3 regions of the Serratia sp. NPDC087055 genome follow, and region 2 is predicted to be linked to each of the others. Evidence: predicted binding sites of a transcription regulator. Region 2 holds the regulator's gene; each other region holds the start of a gene.
The links. The regulator PurR, encoded in region 2, represses purine synthesis genes. The targets are predictions, from matches to a motif close to CANGCAAACGTTTGCNTG.

Region 1: the regulator PurR is predicted to act here: its motif matches at 961-978, upstream of purT (formate-dependent phosphoribosylglycinamide formyltransferase).
Region 3: the regulator PurR is predicted to act here: its motif matches at 2,299-2,316, upstream of ACI2J2_RS17830 (NCS2 family permease).

Annotation. Positions count from the first base shown of each region.
Region 1 covers NZ_JBJDOG010000001.1:723,442-728,857, forward strand. Annotated here, with positions in the region: gene purT (formate-dependent phosphoribosylglycinamide formyltransferase) at 1-903, opposite strand, end outside; gene dbpA (ATP-dependent RNA helicase DbpA) at 1,147-2,529, shown strand; gene ACI2J2_RS03380 (YebG family protein) at 2,618-2,941, shown strand; gene yqfB (N(4)-acetylcytidine aminohydrolase) at 2,981-3,289, shown strand; gene yebF (protein YebF) at 3,360-3,719, shown strand; gene ACI2J2_RS03395 (lipoprotein) at 3,809-4,372, opposite strand; gene ACI2J2_RS03400 (ABC1 kinase family protein) at 4,510-5,416, opposite strand, start outside.
Region 2 covers NZ_JBJDOG010000001.1:1,419,251-1,424,666, forward strand. Annotated here, with positions in the region: gene ACI2J2_RS06655 (C40 family peptidase) at 220-1,041, shown strand; gene sodB (superoxide dismutase [Fe]) at 1,237-1,815, shown strand; gene ACI2J2_RS06665 (YnhF family membrane protein) at 1,869-1,958, opposite strand; gene purR (HTH-type transcriptional repressor PurR) at 2,283-3,308, shown strand; gene punR (DNA-binding transcriptional activator PunR) at 3,305-4,249, opposite strand; gene punC (purine nucleoside transporter PunC) at 4,373-5,416, shown strand, end outside.
Region 3 covers NZ_JBJDOG010000003.1:350,999-356,414, forward strand. Annotated here, with positions in the region: gene ACI2J2_RS17825 (Na+/H+ antiporter) at 1-620, opposite strand, end outside; gene ACI2J2_RS17830 (NCS2 family permease) at 801-2,162, opposite strand; gene ACI2J2_RS17835 (VOC family protein) at 2,512-2,919, opposite strand; gene ACI2J2_RS17840 (glutathione S-transferase family protein) at 2,967-3,635, opposite strand; gene ACI2J2_RS17845 (lipocalin-like domain-containing protein) at 3,632-4,075, opposite strand; gene ACI2J2_RS17850 (YdgH/BhsA/McbA-like domain containing protein) at 4,287-4,547, shown strand; gene ACI2J2_RS17855 (LysR family transcriptional regulator) at 4,604-5,416, opposite strand, start outside.

The sequences.
Region 1 (5,416 bases), 700 kb from region 2:
GGCGAACTCGGACAGATCTTGCGAAATCAAGGTCACCATGCCGGTATCATGCGGCCGTGGGGACACTTCGCTGAAAATAACCTCGTCCCCACACACAAACAGTTCTACACCGAACAGACCAAAACCCCCCAATGCTTTCACCACGTTTTCCGCAATCGCCTGCGCATGGCTCAACGCCAGATCGCTCATCTGTTGAGGTTGCCATGATTCGCGGTAATCCCCATCTTCCTGGCGATGGCCGATTGGCGCACAGAAATGCACGCCATCAATTGCACTGATGGTGAGCAGGGTGATTTCAAAGTCGAACTCCACAAGACCTTCGACAATCACTTTACCGCCCCCGGCACGGCCACCCTGTTGGGCATACTCCCAGGCTGCGTTTAGCTGTTCCGGACGGCGGATCAGGCTTTGGCCTTTGCCGGATGAACTCATGACCGGCTTGATGATGCAGGGATAGCCGATGTCATCGACAGCCTGCTGGAATGTCACTTTGTCATCAGCAAACCGATAAGGCGAGGTGGGCAGACCGAGCGTTTCTGCGGCCAAGCGGCGGATGCCTTCGCGGTTCATGGTCAGTCGCGTTGCCTCGGCGCAGGGCACCACATGGTGTCCTTGCTGTTCCAGCTCAACCAGCATGCTGGTGGCAATGGCTTCGATCTCTGGCACGATATAGTCAGGACGTTCCTGTTCAATCACGGCTTTCAGCGCGTTGCCGTCCAGCATGTTAATAACGTGACTGCGGTGTGCCACGTGCATGGCGGGAGCATCGGCGTAGCGATCAACAGCGATCACTTCCAGTCCCAAACGCTGGCATTCGATGGCAACTTCTTTACCCAGCTCGCCGGAGCCGAGCAGCATAACGCGGGTGGCGGAGGGGCGCAGGGCGGTTCCAATAGTTAACATAGTCTCGTACCTGGATCTGTGGAGTGTAAAGCGGTCTGATAATGGGCGTGCAGTATATACGAAAACGTTTGCGTGTGCAGCCGAAGGCCAACCTATTGCTGCCACCGCCGTCAAAACCCGCAAGTGGCGGCTTTTTTTATGTGTGAAATCCGTAATCCCCCCTATCTCTGTTATCATCTGCGGTTAATTCGGTGCTGCCCATGGGCGCGCCGCCATTCCATTTGCCATATAAGAGTTATCGCCGTGAGCACAGTTTCTTTTTCTTCCCTGCCGCTGCCAGCCGAACAGTTGGCCAACCTCAACGAATTGGGGTATGCCGAAATGACACCGGTGCAGGCTGCTGCATTGCCCGCCATCCTGAAAGGGCAGGACGTACGTGCCAAAGCAAAAACCGGCAGCGGTAAAACGGCGGCATTCGGCATCGGCCTGCTGGATAAAATTAACGTTGCCCAAGTGGCTGCGCAGGCGCTAATCCTGTGCCCGACACGTGAACTGGCGGACCAGGTGAGCAAAGAGCTGCGCCGCCTTGCCCGCTTCACTCAAAACATCAAAATTTTGACCCTGTGTGGTGGCCAGCCTATGGGGCCACAGCTCGACTCCCTGGTGCATGCACCGCATATTGTCGTGGGGACACCGGGGCGTATTCAGGAACACCTGCGTAAGAAAACGCTGGTGTTGGACGAACTGAAAGTGCTGGTCTTGGACGAAGCCGACCGCATGCTGGACATGGGTTTTGCCGATGACATCGACGATGTCATCAGCTATACGCCGCCGCAACGTCAGACGCTACTTTTCTCGGCAACCTATCCGAGCGGTATTGAACGCATCAGTGCCCGCGTACAGCGCAATCCGTTAAATGTGGAAGTGGACGACGGTGAAGAACAAACCACCATCGAACAACGTTTCTATGAAACCACCCGCGATCAGCGCCCTGCGGTGTTGGTGTCGGCCATTCGTCATTATCAACCGTCTTCCTGCGTGGTGTTCTGTAACACTAAACGTGATTGCCAGAGCGTATATGAAGCGCTGGAAGCGCGAGGCATAAGCGTATTGGCGCTGCATGGCGATCTGGAACAGCGCGATCGCGATCAGGTTCTGGTGCGCTTTGCCAACCGTAGCTGCCGTGTACTGGTGGCGACCGACGTTGCTGCACGCGGTCTGGACATTAAAGAGCTGGAACTGGTTGTCAATTATGAACTGGCATTTGATCCCGAAGTGCATGTACACCGTATAGGTCGTACCGGCCGCGCTGGCCTGAGCGGCCTGGCAATTAGCCTGTGCACACCGCAGGAAATGGCGCGTGCGCATGCGATTGAAGAGTATTTGCAGATAAGAGTTAACTGGGCACCGGTGTCTGAACTGAGTGGCGCGAGCCATACGACACTTGAAGCCGAGATGGTCACCTTGTGTATCGACGGTGGGCGTAAGGCCAAAATCCGTCCTGGTGACATTCTTGGTGCCTTGACCGGCGACGCCGGGTTAACGGCAGCAGAAGTGGGCAAGATAGACATGTTCCCCGTGCATGCTTATGTGGCGATCCGCAAGGCGAGCGCCCGTAAGGCACTGCAACAGCTCACACAGGGTAAAATCAAGGGTAAGAACTGCAAGGTGCGGTTGTTGAAATAAATCACGTCAGGGGTGCACTTGCATCCCTGCGTAAAATCACCTTATACTGTATGGAATTACAGTATTCTAACCTTTGAGGAATGCGCATATGGCAGTTGAAGTTCACTATGTGGTGGTGAGAAACGGTGAGGAAAAGATGACTTTCGCAACCAAGAAAGAAGCCGATGCTTACGACAAAATGCTGGATCTGGCCGACAGCCTCGGTGAATGGTTGCAACAGGCGCCATTGAGCCTGGATGACGAGCAACGTGAAGGGCTGAGTTTCTTCCTGGCGGAGAATAAAGACGTGCTGGGGCAAATCCTGCGCGGCGCCGCGCCGGTGGAAACACCGAAGAAACCGGCCAAAGTTAAAGCGGAAAAACCTGTCGCTACCACAAAAGAGGGATCTGCGTCAGAAAAGCAGGCAGCATAATGACTTATGTTGCGGCAATGTGATGAAAAAGGATCTAGAATGAGCCGTGAAATAACTTTCTTCAGTCGCTTTGAACAAGACATCTTGGCCGGTCTCAAGACCATCACCATTCGGGATGCCAGTGAATCTCACTTTCAACCCGGTGAGGTCTTACGTGTTAGCCGTAATGAAGACAACGTATTCTTTTGCATGATTGAAGTCCTGTCAGTCACGCCGGTACGGCTGGATGCGTTAACCGAGCTGCATGCTCGGCAGGAAAACATGTCGCTCAGCGAGCTGAAGCAGGTGATCAAGGAAATCTATCCGGGGCTGGATGAGCTGTTTGTCATCACCTTCGCGAAGCGCTGATCTTTCGCCAGACCAGTTGTGAGCCAAGGGCAAATGCCTGCGGATAGCGTAAATCACAACTGGAGGGAATATGAGAACAACAGGTCTGAGTTTAGCCGTAGCACTGTTGGCCATGGCAGGTTTAACCACGACGGTGCAGGCGCAAGAGCAACGTAGCGCCAAAGTGGCGCAATGCGCGGGTCTGCAACCGGCAGACGTTGCTGCACAGGTGAAACGCGATTATCTACAAAACCGCATTACACGCTGGGAATCGGATAAAAAGCTGCTGGGTACCGCTACCCCGATCGCATGGGTAAGCCCGGACGCTATTTCCGGCAAAGATGCCGTCTGGCAGGTGCCGTTGACAGTGCGCGGCACTAAGCAGGATAAAACCTACAACGTCACCCTCGATTGCAATGCGGGCAAAATCACCTACAGTGAACCACAGTAATACCCGATTTCTGGCGGTGTCGTTTACGTTTGCCTGCCTGAAAATATTAAGCCCGCCTTATTCAGCGGGCTGTTTGTTCCAGGCTAGTGTTAGTCAGTAAATGGGATGACCAATTCACCCGGTTTTACTTCCAATCCTTTGGCCAGTTTCTTGGCCATTGCCTCTGTTTTACTGTTGTCCGGGTTCAGAACGTAGGCCGGTTTTTGATCAAAATAGGATTTTAGCGACTGATTCAGATACGGCGTCAGCGCTTTCATCACTGTCTGCATTTTCTCCGGCTGCACGCTATAGCCAGTCAATTCCATGTCCTTCAGGAATACCGCGCCTTGCTCACGATCATAGACCGGTTGCGCTTTCAGCGTTAGCTTCAAATCTGCCGTCTGCGGGCCGAGAATCGAGGTAATATTCACTTTCGCATCGCCAGAAAGGGTAACCTTGCCGGGCTCACTGCGGCCAATTTGGCTCTGCAATTGAGTCAGTACGATATTGGCGTCCAGCAACCCCGGCACACCGATCTGCTTTTGGTAATCGTTATGTTTTTGCAGGTAGTCGTTCACTTCTTGCTCGCTGAGCGTGTACTGGGTCAGCTGATTGCAACCGACCAATGCGCCGACGAACGCCAGGGCAGCAACACCCATTAAAATCTTCTTCATAAGTACTCACATGTAAGGGGCGACTAAAGCGCCCTGATTGCTATGGGCGCAGTATACAGCGCTCATTCCGGAACCTGGGATAATATTGATAGTGCGCGGGAAATCTGACATGACCTATCGGATAACGCTGAAATTGTTTAGCGCCGCAGACGCAGCACCAACAACAACACGCCACCAAGACAGGCCAGTGCACCCAGTGCAGGAAACAGCGGGATGCCCCATAGGTGCACCGATGATTGCATCAGGAAAGGTGCCAGGCCGAGAGCGAAGGCGGCGGTGACGATGGCTATGGCCAGTGTGACGGCGGCCCGTTCCAATGCTTTGCTCAGCTGATCAATGTTCTTGAGGTTGATGTCGGCGCTGAGCTGACCGCGCTTCAGCCGACGCATTAACAGGCGTAGCGTCTGCGGGAGTTCTTCACCTGCGTCGAGTGCCTCACCGCCCAGTGCCAGCATGCGTCGCCGCACCGCTTCTGGGGCGTAACGTTGCAACATGACCTGTTGCAGCATGGGTTTTAGGGTCGCGATGATATCGAAGTTGGGATCTAAGCGGTGCAGTACACCATCTGTGGTGATTAAGGCCTTGAACAACAGCACCAGATCCGGCGGTAGCGCCAGCTGATGTTCGCGTGCCATTACCAGCAAATCAGCCAGCGCCTTGCCCAACGTTAAGGTGGCAGAGGCTTGCTTATCGAGAAAGTTTTGGGCCGCCAACTCCAGATCCAGAAGATCCAAAGGATCGCTGTCTGACCAGGCGATCAAGGTATTGACGATCCCTCCGGATTCCCTTTCAGCAATGGCTTGCAGCAACAGCAATAGCTGATTGCGTCGCCGTTCGGAAAGCTGGCCGACCATGCCAAAGTCGATAAAGCCGACACGGTTATCCGCCAGGGCCATAACGTTGCCCGGATGCGGATCGGCGTGATAGAGACGGTGCTCCAGCACCATTTTCATAAAGGCCTGAGCGCCGCGTCGTGCGAGCAGCGGGCCATCGAAGCCTGCCGCTGCCAGTTGTTGCGGATTTTCCGGTGCTATACCGGGCAAA
Region 2 (5,416 bases):
TATTTTTTCACCAGAACACGTCGTTTAATAATTCCCCACGCGTTTGTTGTTGATTTTTTATACATCAACAGTTTGATTTTTCAGCAAAAAAAATGTCATTAACGTTTTCTCACAATATGGATTATCATTTATGAGTTCTTCGCTGTTTTATATGGCGAAATTCGGGAATACTGTCATTCTTTCGATATCTGTTCCGGGGCCAAGGTTGGTAACGTCGACATGCGTTTAATTCTTACGCTTTTTGTGCTGTTGTTTACACAGCTATTCTTCAATTTGGCGCACGCAGCGCCACAGGCGCGTATTGCCGCTGAACAGCGCAAGAGCCACGTAAACGAAGCCCGGCCAGATGACCGTAAGAAAAAGAAAGCGGTTAAGGCCAGCAGCAAAAAAGTAAAAGTCACCACCCCGCAAAAAACAGCCAAGGTTACCAAAGCCAAGACAGAAAAAGCCGCTAAAAAGGTTGTCAGCGCCAAATCGAAACACAAAACTCAACAAACCGCCAAAATCAAAGTGACCCCACCGAAAAAGGGTTACAAAAAAGGTTATGGTCGTCATCGTGAAGCCGGTATGGCAACCGCTAAGTTGGCACGTGATGAAAAACCGCTGAAGCTCACCCCAGCCCACAAGAAACGCTATCAGCACGCCAAGCAAACCGCGATGGCCAAGCTGATGGATCAAATGGGCAAACCTTATCGCTGGGGCGGCACGTCACCAAGAACCGGTTTTGACTGCAGCGGTCTGATTTATTACGCCTATAAAGACGTGGTAAAAATCAAAATGCCGCGTACCGCTAACGAAATGTATCACCTGCGCGACGCTGCACCGATCAAGAAAAACGAACTGGAAAGTGGTGACCTGGTGTTCTTCCGCATTAATAACCGCGGCGTAGCTGACCATGTCGGTGTCTATCTGGGCAATGGCAAATTCATTCAGTCCCCGCGTACGGGTGAAGAAATTCGCATCAGCCAGCTCGACAACGACTACTGGCAAAACCACTACATTGGCGCACGCCGTGTGGTGACGCCGAAAACCATTCGATAATGCGCTCTGCGGCTGGCCTTCCCAGCCGCTTTCCTCTGTTTGCTTCTTTAACTGTTAGTTCCCCACCTGTGCTTTTCTCCGACTCATCCCTGATTTTTATCGTGAAAATTGATAAGCTAAATACCCACAATAAAAACAGGTCAATCTGTAGTCCATTTATGGGTTGTCGGATGGATCCTGTATAAGGAGGAAGCAATGTCGTTTGAACTACCTGCATTACCCTATGCGAAGAACGCACTCGAACCCCACATCTCCGCAGAAACGCTCGAATACCACTATGGTAAGCATCACAACGCCTATGTGGTCAACCTGAACAATTTGCTGAAAGGCAGCGAGTTCGACGGGTTGTCTCTGGAGGCGATTATCAAGGCGTCCAGCGGCGGCATTTTCAACAACGCCGCTCAGGTATGGAACCACACCTTCTATTGGCACTGCTTATCGCCACAGGGCGGCGGTGAGCCTCAGGGCGCATTGGCTGCTGCTATCAATCAGGCGTTTGGTTCTTTCGCTGCCTTTAAAGAACAATTCAGCGATGCCGCAATCAAAAACTTTGGCGCCGGGTGGACCTGGCTGGTGAAGAGGACTGACGGCTCGCTGGCCATTGTCAGCACGTCGAACGCGGGCACGCCGCTGACCGGCGAAGATAAACCCTTGCTGACCGTCGACGTGTGGGAGCACGCCTACTACATCGATTACCGCAACGCCCGCCCGACTTACCTGGAGAACTTCTGGGCGCTGGTTAACTGGGCATTTGTGGAGAAAAATCTGGCATAGCGTGGGATAAGGCAAACAGGCGCACGAAGCGGCGCCTGTTTTTACTTCGGGGATCAGTTCAATGCTGCAGTGAAGCTAAAAGCAATAATCACGGCCAGCGCACAGACAGTGGTGAACAGTGACATTTTCAGATCGGTATCCATTACAACTCCTTTTCAGATTGGTTTTCCCAAGGATAAAAGGCACACAATTAATGCGTCAAACCATTTTCACACAGTTGGCCAATAAAATCTTGTTATCATTTCCCGGTTTATAATACCGATTACCTCTTCCCCTTTTGCTCAATATGGGACAAAATTCGCAGTTCACAACTGTGTACCGGCAAAAATGCCCCTCCTGACCAAGCGCTGACGACTTCAACACACTAAAAACTCAGTTTTCGCTTCTTTGGAGAAGGATCTACGCAGGCAAACGATTAACATCACACTTACATACTGCAACATGTGAGTTCAGGAGTCATTCTTTACATGGCAACGATTAAAGATGTGGCCAAACGCGCTGGCGTTTCCACCACCACCGTTTCGCACGTCATCAATAAGACTCGTTTCGTCGCCGAAGAGACTAAAGCGGCCGTGAGTGCCGCAATTAAAGAGCTGCATTATTCACCCAGCGCAGTGGCGCGCAGTCTGAAGGTCAATCACACCAAATCGATTGGCCTGCTGGCAACCTCCAGTGAAGCGCCCTACTTTGCTGAAGTGATCGAAGCGGTAGAAAACAGCTGCTACAGCAAAGGCTATACGCTGATACTGTGTAACTCGCACAACAATTTGGACAAACAGCGTGCCTATCTGGCAATGCTGGCGCAAAAGCGCGTCGATGGCTTGTTGGTGATGTGTTCAGAATATCCGGACCAATTGCTTGGGATGCTGGAAGATTACCGCAACATCCCAATGGTTGTCATGGACTGGGGCGCCGCACGCGGTGATTTTACTGATACCATCATTGATAACGCGTTCGAAGGTGGCTATCTGGCTGGGCGCTATCTGATCGAACGCGGACACCGCGATATCGGCGCCATTCCCGGCCAACTGTCACGTAACACTGGGGGCGGGCGCCATCAGGGCTTCTTAAAAGCGATGGAGGAAGCCCATATCGACGTGCGCGACGAGTGGATCGTCCAGGGTGACTTTGAGCCAGAATCCGGCTACAAGGCCATGCACCAGATACTGTCGCAGAAACAGCGTCCGACAGCGGTATTCTGTGGTGGCGATATCATGGCAATGGGGGCTATCTGCGCCGCCGATGAGCTTGGGCTACGCGTGCCTCAAGACATCTCGGTCATTGGCTACGATAACGTGCGCAATGCGCGCTATTTCACCCCGGCGCTGACCACTATTCATCAGCCCAAAGAGCGTTTGGGTGAGATGGCATTCACCATGTTGTTGGATCGCATCATCAGCAAGCGTGAAGAATCACAGGTGATTGAGGTGCATCCCAAGTTGGTTGAGCGCCGTTCGGTTGCTGACGGCCCGTTCATCGATTACCGCCGCTAGTCATTCGCGCCGGAAGCCACTGCGGTTTCCGGCGTCACTTCGCTTAACCATTCCTGATTCAACGTTTCACTGTCCCCTAAATAGTCCAACAGCCAGGCCATCGCCGGGGAAGGCGTATTTTGCTGCCACGTCAGGCAACAAGGGCTGGCTGGGAACGGCTCCTGCAACTGTAACGCCACCAGCTCGCCACGTTGTACTAACGGCAAGACCTGATGCGCAGGCATCATCCCGACACACAATCCGGCGCACAGGCAATCCACCGCCGACGACCAGTCCGGCACCACCAACCGCCGCTGGTTATCCAACGTCCAGGTGACACGCTTGGGGAGATTGCGTGAGGTATCCTCCAGGCAGAGCGATGGGAAAGGCCGTAGCTGATCATCGTTTAACACGCCATCCTGAGCCGCCAGTGGATGTTGCGGGCTGGCCACACACAACCAACGCATATCGCCCATATCGCGAAAGGCAAACCCACCGCCGACCGGCACGGCCCGTGTCGCACCTATCGCCATATCAGCACGCCCATCCACCAACGCATCCCAGACGCCGTTGAACACTTCTGGCTGAACCAATAATTCAACGTCAGGGAAATGCCGATAAAAGTCCAACACCAACTGACGGCAACGTTGAGGCTTGACGATAATATCTACGGCAATTTTCAACTGGCCACGCCAGCCGTTGGCCACCTGCTGACACTGCCGACGCGTGTCGAGCATTTTTTTGATGACACCGCGCGCCTCCTGAATAAATAGCACGCCGGCAGGCGTCAGTTCCACGTCGCGATGACGGCGCTCAAACAGCGGTACCGCCAGCCATTGCTCAAGTTGCCGCACGGTATAACTGACCGCCGAAGGTACCCGATGCAACTCCTGCGCCGCTGCGCTGAAACTGCCGGTTCGGGCGACCGCATCCACTACATCAAGAGAATATTCAGACCACATGGCTTTGCCTTCAATTTTTTTAACAGCACTTTGCAAATATTACCGTTTCACAAGCAGAGATCCAGCCGGATACACTTGCCGGCGCTAAAAACCTGCGACAATAAAATATTAACGAGAAATACCATGCGAAATTCCTTTGGCTTTATGTTCTATCTTGCCGGCCTGAGTATGCTGGGTTACCTGGCTACTGACATGTACTTGCCCGCTTTTGGCGTGATGCAACAAGACCTGCAAATCTCTGCCGGGGCGATCAGCGCCAGTTTGAGTATCTTCCTGGCGGGCTTTGCCTTTGCACAATTGCTCTGGGGTCCGCTTTCCGATCACCTTGGCCGTAAGCCCGTGCTGTTGATTGGTCTGGCCCTGTTTGCCTTGGGCTGCCTGGGGATGTTGTGGGTAGAGAATGCCGTTCAGCTCTGGTCGCTGCGTTTTATCCAGGCGATTGGGGTCTGTTCCGCCGCGGTCACCTGGCAAGCGCTCGTCATTGACCGTTATCGTGAAGGTAAGGCAAACCGCGTTTTCGCCACCATCATGCCACTGGTGGCACTTTCCCCCGCATTGGCACCGCTGGTCGGGGCATGGCTGTTAAACCACATGGGTTGGCGCGCCATTTTCGCCGTGCTGCTGGGCATCACCGTTGTTTTATTACTGCCGACATTACTGCTGAAAGAAAACGCCAAAGCGGTGTCTTCCGCCAATAAGAAAAACGGCCTAACGTTCTTCCAGCTCCTGAAATCACGTGCTTTCAGCGGTAACGTCATGATCTTTGCCGCCTGCTCAGCCGGCTTCTTCGCCTGGCTGACCGGTTCGCCGTTTATTCTTGGTGATATGGGGTACAGCCCAAACGATATTGGTCTGAGCTACGTGCCACAGACGCTGGCGTTCTTATTGGGGGGTTATGGTTGCCGCACCGCGCTAAACCGCATGAATGGCAACACCTTATTACCCTGGCTGCTGGTAGCTTATGGCATAAGTATGGTGTCGCTATACCTGGTTGCCACACTGACTGAGCCAACGCTGACCACCTTGTTGATTCCGTTCTGCGTGATGGCACTCGTTAACGGCGCCACCTATCCAATCGTAGTGGCGAATGCGTTGACGCCGTTCCCTGAGGGCACGGGTAAAGCCGCAGCCTTGCAAAACACCTTGCAGTTGGGTTTGTGTTTTGTC
Region 3 (5,416 bases), on a different contig from region 2:
AACGATTTACTGTAGAGCCAAGTGACGGCGACCCCAGCCAATAGGCCGCCAATCGCCACTTTGAGGAATTCGAGCGTCGCGCCCCCGACGGTAAACACCATGGTCCCCATCGCCACTGCAATCGCAAATTTGAGTGACACCAGGCCGGACGCATCATTCATCAGCGCCTCGCCTTCCAGCACGCCCATGATCGGCTTCGGTATCCGCCCTTTACCAACAATACCGGACAGCGCCACGGCATCGGTGGGTGACAATACGGCAGCCAGCGCAAACGCCGCCACCAGCGGGATACCCGGTACCATGGCGTAAATCAGGTAACCGACACCAACCACAGTAATCAACACCAGCACCAGCGCCAGGCCCAGGATTTCGCGTCCGTGGTGCAGGAATTCTCGCGTGGGGGTTTTCCAACCATCAGCAAACAGCAAGGGTGGAATAAACAATACCAGGAACAATTCAGGGTCGAAATCGACGTGTAACCCGAAATGCGGCCAGGCCAGCAGGGCCCCGATACCGATTTGCATTAACGGCAGTGGTACCTGGAACGGCAACATGCGCGTCACCACCCCTGACAGGGAGACCACCAAAATTAAAATGAGGATTGTAAAAAAGATTTCCATGCTTTCCTTAGACTCTAGGGTTCAGACTGCATCTCTGAGTATGCCCCGATAGTAGATCACTTTTTTTACAGCGGTTAAAGCTTGTTGTGCCTTTCAAATTGCAGCACAGACAGAAGGAGACTTATCTGAAGCGGAGATAAAACATCCCCCGCCGAATCGACGGGGGAAACGACAATACGATTAAATCGCCCAGCCACCGGCATAGAATGCCACCAGGGCCACCGCGATCACGACAGTGCCAATATTCAGTCGGCGCCATTCGCCCGAGAAAATACGACCGATGACCAATGCGCTAAAGCCCAACATGATGCCGGTAACGATGTTACAGGTCAGTACGATAAATACCGCACACAGAAGGCCTGACATGGCATCAACAAAGTCGTTGAAGTCCAGTTTGGTCACGTTGCTCAACATCAGCAGGCCGACATACATCAGCGCAGGTGCGGTAGCATAAATCGGTACCAGATAAGACAACGGCGACAAGAACAAGATCAGCAGGAACAACAGGCCGACTACGGTCGCCGTCAGGCCGGTTTTGCCCCCCGCCGCAGTACCCGCAGCAGATTCGATATACACTGCCGCCGGGGCTGCACCTACCAAACCGGAAAAAATGCTGCTCAGGGAATCCGACGTCAATGCTTTGCCGCCGTTGATGATTTGCCCGTCTTTATCCAACAGGTTAGCCTGACCAGCCACCGCACGAATGGTCCCGGTCGCATCAAACACCGCGGTCATCACCAATGCCAACACGCTTGGCAATACCACAGGCTGCAATGCCCCCATGATATCAAGACTGAAGATCAATGATTTGCCGTTAGCATCCGTCAGGCTAGGCATCGCGAACAAGCCCTGATATTTCACCGCCGGGTCAAACAGCAGACCAATGATCGAAATGACAATGATCACCAGCAGAATGCCACCGGGCACTCGCAGCTTTTCCAAGCCAAAAATCACCGCCAGCCCGAGCAAGGTCATCACAACCGGGAAGGACGTAAATGCGCCCAGCGCCACAGGCAAACCGTCCAGCGGGTTCTTCACCACCAGGCCCACACCGTTCGCGGCGATCAACAACAGGAACAGGCCAATGCCAATTCCGGTACCATGCGCCACGCCCATCGGCAGATTACGCAGGATCCAGGCACGAATACCGGTTACCGAGATAATGGTAAAGAGTACGCCCATCAGGAATACCGCGCCCAGCGCCACTGGAATGCTGATGTGTTGCCCCAGCACCAGGCTGAAGGCGGTAAACGCGGTCAGTGAAATCGCACAACCGATAGCCATTGGCAAATTCGCCCACAGCCCCATCAGTAACGATCCAAGACCGGCGACCAAACAGGTCGCGACAAACACCGCCGTTGGCGGGAAACCCGCCTTGCCGAGCATGCTCGGTACGACGATCACCGAATAAACCATCGCCAGGAAGGTGGTTAACCCCGCCACCACTTCCTGACGTACGGTGCTGCCACGCGCAGAAATATTAAAATAACCATCAAGCCCGCCTTTTGGTTTAACGGCGTTGTTCGCTTGAGAATTCGACATGTTGCTGTCCCCTGTGTTTCATTGCCAGCCCGTTTCAAAAGGCTTGTTGTTCCGCCCACGCATGTTTATTACGGTATCGTTTCCGTCACGTTCGCGTCCTTGCCCTTTACGCATGCTGCCAACCGGCATCACATATAAGGCAAACGTTTAACTCCCATTGCGTGAAACGGGTGATTTATGGTGGTTTATTCAAGGCAAACGATTATCCAGCCTTCTACACCCTCTGATCAACCAAAGATCGCGGCAATTCATGCAAAAAGCCTGGGGAACTATCATTATCGAAAATACGGTTTTTGTCCCATAGGTAAATCCGATGGGAATGCCCCCCAAAAATGGGGGGCCGAAACAGCTACTGCGCCCGCGCTGCATTTTCATCCATGTACATCAGTTCCCAGATATGCCCGTCAAGATCCTGGAAACCATGCCCATACATAAAGCCGTAATCTTGCGGTTGGTTATAAGTATTACCGCCGGCGGCGATCGCCTTACGCACCACATCGTCTACCGCTGCCCGATTAGGCTGCGACAAACATATCAGCACCTCAGTCGCCTTCCTGGCATCGCTAACCGGATTCGGGGTGAACATTTTGAATTTTTCGTGGGTAAGCAGCATCACATAAATGCTGTCGCTGACCACCATGCAGGCGGCGGTGTCATCGGTAAACTGTTGATTAAAGCCGAAGCCCAGCTGGGTGAAAAAAGCAACAGATGCGGGCAGATCGCCCACCGGCAGGTTAACAAAAATTTGCGTAGCCATGGGCTACCTCCGATGAAGAGTGACCTCATCGAGTATAGCCCATCGTCTTAACTCAGCAGGTCATAAGGTCCCCCCTGATCCAGAGCGCGCTGATAGGCTGGACGTGAATGAATACGCTGCAGATAACCACGCAATTTCGGGCAAGCGTCCAGTGCGCCGCGCGCCGCCATCGCTTCCAGCGGGAAGCTCATCTGGATATCCGCCGCGCTGAACTCATTACCGACAAACCAGGTATTTTTGCTCAGGTGTTGTTCCAGATAGTCGCAATGCGGCGCGATCTGTTTGTCCAGGTACTCACGCTGCACGCCTTTGCCAATCGCCCCCGCGACGGGCCTGAGCAGCCAGGGTATGGGTGGCTGACCCAAGCGGCTGAACACCAATTTCATCACCAGTAATGGCATTAGCGAACCTTCGGCATAATGCAGCCAGTATCGGTACTGCTGACGGGCATGGTAATCGGTGGGAATAAACTGCCCCTGCGCATCGTAGGCTTCCTGCAGGTATTCAATAATGGCACCGGATTCCGCCAGCGTCAGATCGCCATCGACAATCACCGGCGACTTGCCCAACGGATGGATCTTCTTCAAGGCTGGCGGCGCCAACATAGTCTGTGGATCACGCTCATAGCGCTGTACCTGATAGGGCACATCCAACTCTTCCAAAAACCACAGAATACGCTGCGAACGCGAGTTGTTCAGATGGTGAACAATGATCATGAGGACGCTCCTATCCGTTGCCACACCAATTCGCCGATCTGCACGCCGTTGCCAAGCTGCAGCGGTACCGTACGCAGTTGGAGACGATCGCCGGAGAAATGATAAAAGCGCTCCTGCCGGCTACCGATCCAATTGGGGAACGAGCTGCCTTCAACCTGATGCACTACCCGCTGGTCGCTCTCATCCACCTGATAGCGACCAAAATAACAAATCATATTGATAAAGGCGGCGTGGGTTTCCTGGTCGGTGCCCTGCGCCAGATCGTCGGCGACAAAGCATGGCCGGGTAGCGCTATATAGCTGCGCCGCCATGGTGCCATTGGGCTCGTAGTTAATGCGACCCAGCACCTGCTCGCCCAGCGGGTGATTGACCCTGCCGTCCTCCCCTTTGAAGACAGAAGACACCAATGACCAGCTGCCAATAAACGCGTTGACTGACATGCCATTTACTCCTCTAAGGTTCCTGCTTACTCAAAGGGTAGTGGCGATTTTTCCGGTACGCCAGCGCAAGCCGCGCCGCTCAGAAATAAGTCAATTTATTTGATAGAGATTATCAAAACTCTCCGATTTTCTATTCAGCCGCGTCAGCCTATTATCTAACACATCGAGAGACGACAACCTCTCAACCCTAAAATACCCTGAGGAATGAATCATGAAAAACATCAAAATTTTTGCTACTGCTCTACTGCTGACTACCGCTTCTTTCGCTAGCGTTGCCGCTGACCAACTGACCAGTCAACCTGCTGCCGACGCCCAGAAAATCGGTGTCGTATCCGTTAGCGGTGCCTCTAACCTGAGTGCATTGGAAAGCGAATTGGCTAGCAAAGCTGCAGCGTCAGGCGCCAGCTCTTATCGCATCATTGCTGCCGGCGGCCAGAACAAACTTTACGGTACCGCAGAGATTTTCAACTGATCGTCAGACAGTTAACTGACGGAAGAAAGAAGCCCCGAAAGGGGCTTTTCTCGTTTCTAGCGGGCGTCAAAACGGGCGGCCAGCTTCTGCTGTCGGAATTGTTCGGTAATGTAATCGACGAACACTCGGGTTTTGGTTGGCAAGAACTTGGTGGTAGGGAAGTACAGGCACAGGCTACCGCGGTCGACATACCAACCTGGCAACACCCGCATCAAGCGGCCACTTTCCAGAAAGGGCAAGGCATTTGGCATACTGATGAGTGCAATACCCAGCCCCATTTCCGCCGCCCGGGCCGCCGCTTCTGGCTCATTCACCGTCATTTTTATTGCCATAGCCGGTACCCGTTGCTCGTTATCTGCATTTCGCAACGGCAAGTTGCGGATTCGCCCTGTTTGCGGCGAACGGATAAAAATACCCGCATGTTCCGCTAACTGCTCTGGCTGCTGAAGTCTCGGGTGCCGCTGCAGATACTCGGCAGAAGCGACCAGTACGCCGTGTGCGGGCGCCAGTTCACGGGCGATCATCCCCTGTGGCAGCTCGATGCCCCCGCCCATTGCCACATCGAAATGCTCACCGATCAGGTCCACCTGACGATTATCAAAATGCCAGTCTGGAACAATCGACGGATAACGGGCGAGAAAGTCCGGCAACATTGGCAGCACAAAATGCAGACCAAAGGCGGTGCCCATACTGACCTTCAACGTCCCAACGGCGACCCCACCACTGCTGCTCACCCCTTTCAATGCACATTGGATCGACAGTAAACCGCTGCGAACGTCCTGCAAAAAACGCTCACCCTCTTCGGTCAGGGTCAATTTGCGTGTATTACGCTGAAACAGCCGCACGCCCACCAGCGTTTCCAGTTTGGT